Regions from separate parts of the Arthrobacter sp. NPDC093139 genome, predicted to be linked through region 1. Evidence: predicted binding sites of a transcription regulator. Region 1 holds the regulator's gene; the other holds the start of a gene.
The links. Region 1 encodes HrcA, which represses chaperone genes, less so after heat shock. Its sites were predicted from a motif close to TTNGCACTCGNNNNNNNCGAGTGCNAA; they were not measured.

Region 1 (2,461 bases):
CGCTGCCGCCGCAGATGTCACAGCGTTCCGGATGCGTGCCTTCGCGGCAGCAGGAACCGTCGCAGGTGGGGCAGACGACGGCGGTATCGACCTCGAGCTTCTTGTTGGCGCCAAAGACGGCGTCGCGCAGGTCGATCCGGACGCTGATGAGGGCGTCCTGTCCGCGACGGACCCGCGAAGCCGGACCTGCGGTTCCGCCGGCCCCGAAGAAGGTGTCGAAAATGTCCTGGAAGGCGAAGCCCTGCCCGGCGTAGCTGCCGCCGCCGAAGCCGTTGTCCGTGCCGTTCTCGTTGCCCGTGGTGTCGTACACCCTGCGCTTCTGCGGATCGGACAGCACCTCGTAGGCATGGGTGACGGCCTTGAACCGATCCGACGCTTCAGGTCCCGGGTTCACGTCCGGGTGCAGGGTGCGGGCCAGCTTGCGGTAGGCCTTTTTGATCTCTTCTCCGGTGGCTTCCGGGGAGACTCCAAGAACGTCGTAGTGGCTGCTCAAAGTTCGTATCTCTTCCTGGTTATGGTGCCTGGGTATCGGATTCGTTGGGCCGTGCGATTACGGGCCGAGAATCCTCGAAAGGTAGCGGGCCACCGCGCGGACGGCGGCCATGGTGGTGGGATAGTCCATGCGGGTGGGCCCAAGAATGCCGATCTTGGCGGTGGCGTCCGGTCCATAGCCGGTGGCCACCACCGACGCCTCGGCTAGTCCGTCGTAAGGGTTCTCCCGGCCTATGCTCACGGCCACGCCGCGGGGATCCTGCGCCATCTCACTGAGGAGCCGCAGCATGACCACCTGCTCCTCCAGGGCCTCGAGGACGGGTCCGATGCTGAGGGGAAAGTCCACGTTGGACCGTGCCAGGTTCGCGGTGCCGGCCATGACCATCCGGTCTTCCCTGCTGCTGTGCGAGAGTGCCTCAAGGGCCTTGCTCAGGGCGGCGGCAGCGGGACGTTCGGCCGGAGCGCAGCCGGCCACCACGGCAGCCAGGTACTGGGGCAGCATGGTCAGCGCGGTGCCTGCGACTCCCGAGAGGAACCTGGTCCGCAAAGCCGTCAGCGTGTCGTCGCTGAGTTCCTGCCCGACGTCGACGACGCGCTGCTCGACCTTGCCCGAGTCAGCGATCAGCACAATAAGGACCTTGCGCGGCGCCAGCTGAACGAATTCAATGTGGCGCACCACGGCGCGGCTGAGGTGCGGGTACTGCACGACGGCCACCTGGTTGGTCAGCTGTGCCAGGAGCCTTACCGTGCGGTCCAGGACGTCGTCGAGATCGTCGGCCCCCTCCAGCAGCGACTGGATGGCGCGGCGCTCAGCCGGGGACAGGGGCTTGACCGCCGAAATCTGGTCCACGAACAGCCGGTACCCCTTGTCGGTGGGTATCCTCCCGGCGCTCGTGTGCGGTGCGGTGATGAGCCCCTCGTCCTCGAGCGCGGCCATGTCGTTGCGGATGGTGGCGCTGGAAACGCCCAAATGGTGGCGCTCGACGAGCGCTTTGGAGCCCACAGGCTCGCGGGAATGGACGTAGTCCTCCACAATGGCGCGCAGCACCTCGAGCTTGCGTGGTTCGCTCACTATCCACCTCCGATCAACCGTTTTCCGGGCAAGGCCATGCAGCGCCCGGCGACGCATGGTTAGCACTCGACATCCCTAAGTGCTAACAAGTCTAATATGAGACGGCCGGTTGTTAGCATTGGTACCGCTCCGGGCGAAATTCCGGACCGTGTCCGCCCGGAGGCTGATTCCCGGCCGGGGCGGCAGCCTCCTAGCGCAAAGCGGTGTTTAACGATGCAGTATCAGACCTGGGGTCCGCAGGAGATCGCAGCGCCCTCCAAGAAAGATTTGCCGGAAGTGCCGGTGGAGCGCGGCATGGTCCTGGAGGACGTGCAGTCCGGCTGGGTCGGCGCCGTGACGCGGGTGGAGAAGTCCGGCGGGATGCATGTGGTCACCCTGGAGGACCGCCGAGGCAAGTCACGTTCCTTCCGGCTCGGTTTCGGGTTCCTGCTGGAAGGCCAGCCCATTCGGCTGATGCCGCCGGCGGCCAAGCGGCCAGCCTCCGCCCCGGCCGGTCGCACGGCGTCGGGTTCCGTCCGGGTTGAGGGCCAGCGCGCCCAGGTGGCCAAGGCCAGCCGGATCTGGGTCGAAGGCAAGCACGACGCTGAACTCGTGGAGAAGGTTTGGGGCGACGACCTCCGGGTGGAGGGAATCGTCGTCGAGCCCCTTCACGGCATTGACGACCTGGCCGGGGCGGTCGCCGCCTTCCGCCCAGGGCCGGGCAGGAGGCTCGGCGTCCTCGTGGACCACCTTGTCCCGGATTCCAAGGAGTCCCGTATTGCCGAGGCGGTCATGGCGTCGCCCGGCGCCGCCGGCAACGTGCTCATCGTCGGCCACCCGTACGTGGATGTCTGGCAGGCCATCCGGCCCTCTGTCCTGGGGATCGCGCAGTGGCCCGTGGTGCCGAGAGGCACTGAC
Region 2 (2,461 bases), on a different contig from region 1:
CATGTGCCTCCGGATCCAGGAAGGGCGCGGTGTTCTTGCCCCAGCGTTCTTCAAACCGCTCATGAAAGGCAGGGATCAGGTGGGAGTCGTATCGGCGCCAATCGCTCATCGTCTTCGCTTTCCTCCGGGGTCGAAACGGATGGTGGCCCAGGGCCCGCTTTCCCACCTGACGGGCGTTGCGCGCAGGGGTGGATCCTCATGGCGGATGTGCCGCACGGGAACCTCGCGGGAATGGTCTTTGGACTGGCCGTCCCGGGGACCGGCCGCAGCAGCCCCTTGTTCGTTCCTGACAATGTCGCGTTCGTTCCTCAGAACGTCGCGCTCGTTCCTCAGAACCGCGCGGTCGTATGCGCGGCGCTGTTTCGGGTCACGGAGCACCGCGAAGGCCTGCATGATGAGCTGCAGTTCGGCGGGTGCTGCTGTGGGATTGGCCAAGTCCGGGTGGTGCGTTCGCAGAAGGGACCGGTAGGCGCGCGCTATTTCCCGCTGTGTCGCCGTCCGCGGCACATGCAGGGCCGCGTAGTGATCGGGAAAATTGCCCGGCATTGTCCCTCCCCTGGTGAATCCGCAGGAGGCGCTGGCTCAGCGGCGGACCAGCTGGCCCGTCAAGGACCAGGAACGGCCTCCGGCCTGGTGCCGGCCGCATGGAGCCGGCACCCTTGAAGCCGGAAGCCTCCCCGGCAGCATCACGTGATTGCCTGCCAAGCGACGTGATTGCCTTGCCAAGCGCCGTCCGACCTAGGTTCCGATCTCGTGGAGTTCGCCCTTGCGCTCGATTTCAATCTTGCGAGGCTTGGCCTGTTCCGCCACGGGGATTCGAAGCGTCAGCACGCCGGCGTCGTAGCTCGCCTTGATGTTCTCCGTGTCGAGAGTGTCTGCGAGGATCAGTTGGCGGCTGAAAACTCCGCGTGGCCGCTCGGCCACCACCAGCTCCACATTGGGCTGCGTGGGGTCCTGGCGTTCTGCCCTGACGGTAAGGACGTTCCGCTCCACGTTGAGGTCCACCTTCTCGGGCAGTACGCCTGGAAGATCAAAGGCCACCACGAACTCCCCGTCCTCCTGCCAGGCATCCATCGGCATAGCGGCCGGGCGGGCCGCGGTTCCGAAGACCTGTTGGGTGAGCCTGTCCAGCTCACGGAACGGGTCGGTACGGATGAGCATCATTTCCCACTCCTTAAGCACATATGTAATGTCACGGTAACCCACCTTCATCTATGGTGGTGGATATAGATTTTTTATAGCACTGGTGTCAAACTGGTGCAAGAGGAAGTCCAAATTATTCTCAACCGAGGAAACACCGTGGCAGATCAAGACGAGGGCAGGGGCCTTTACGCAATTTCCGTGGTGGCCGATCTGCTCGGAACGGGGCAACAAAACATCCGGCTGTACGAGCGGCGCGGATTGCTGACGCCGGGACGGACCTCCGGGGGAACGCGGCAATACAGCGACTCAGACCTGGCGGTACTCCGTCGGATCGGTGAGCTCTTGGATGAAGGGCTCAACCTGGCAGGAGTGGCGAAAGTACTGGAACTCGAGGTGGACAACGCCAGGCTCCGCCGGCAGCTTGAACGCGCCCGTGCACGCAACTCCCGGCAGCCGGAAGGCTAGTCCCCGCTGCGACGCCCCGGCCTCACATCCGCCCACCGGCCAACAGGAAGGATTCTTCCAGCAGTTCGGCGAGTTCGCCGCCGTCGAGCCGTGAAAGCCGGACCAGGACCAACTGTGGCGACCGCTCATGGTGCGGCGTCCAGAAATAGGTATCTGGATCGGTGCCGGCCAATGCCTCGCGTTCCCCGGTCTTGACCGTCAGCACGCCCTCGTCCCACATACGGGCCATCAGTGATTTTGCGAACCAGGCGGGCTGGTTCCAGCTGCTGCGCTCAGTGACTCCCGGCAGGGTGAGGCAGATCCGGCGGACATCGTCTTCAGTGGCCATGCCCCACTCTGGCACCGGCCGGCGGCCTCCGCAATCGCCGGCGCTGGTGAAGCCGGCCTTAGTCCGCCGGGGAATCAGCCTTGGATAATTCACCTGTCACCGCTTCGCCGGGCACCCTGGCGGTCCGCCACGTGTCCACGGCAATCACGGCCCCGAGCACCACGAGGGACAGGGACACCGAGGCCACAGCGTCGCTCACCCAGTGGTAGCCCAGGTAGAGCCTGCTGAGGGCAGCCAAGATCACACCAATGACCGCGAAGACAAAACCGACGACGGTGACTGCCGGGCGCCGGTGGCGGGAAAAGACCAGGAAAGCGGTTACGAGCAGGAAGTCCGAGGCGCCGAGCACGTGCCCGGACGGAAAGGAGAATGTATGGTCGGCTCCGAACAGCATGAGATCGACGGGTGGACGGGCGCGTTCGACGGCATGCCCGATGAGTTGGGCGAGTACAACGCCCGTCACCATTGCTGCCGCAAGCAGGACAGGCCGCCAGGCGTGTTTGGCCAGGATTCCCCATACCAGAG

Region 2: ACIP90_RS20760 (Hsp20/alpha crystallin family protein) is a predicted target of HrcA. The motif match lies at 1,238-1,264, and genes of this name have one in related genera.

Annotation. Positions count from the first base shown of each region.
Region 1 covers NZ_JBIVOO010000001.1:327,595-330,055, reverse strand. The annotation lists gene dnaJ (molecular chaperone DnaJ) at 1-493, opposite strand, end outside; gene hrcA (heat-inducible transcriptional repressor HrcA) at 551-1,564, opposite strand; gene ACIP90_RS01665 (DUF3097 domain-containing protein) at 1,778-2,461, shown strand, end outside.
Region 2 covers NZ_JBIVOO010000021.1:20,320-22,780, reverse strand. The annotation lists gene ACIP90_RS20770 (hypothetical protein) at 1-109, opposite strand, end outside; gene ACIP90_RS20765 (J domain-containing protein) at 106-546, opposite strand; gene ACIP90_RS20760 (Hsp20/alpha crystallin family protein) at 739-1,161, opposite strand; gene ACIP90_RS20755 (MerR family transcriptional regulator) at 1,300-1,608, shown strand; gene ACIP90_RS20750 (MmcQ/YjbR family DNA-binding protein) at 1,631-1,936, opposite strand; gene ACIP90_RS20745 (phosphatase PAP2 family protein) at 1,995-2,461, opposite strand, start outside.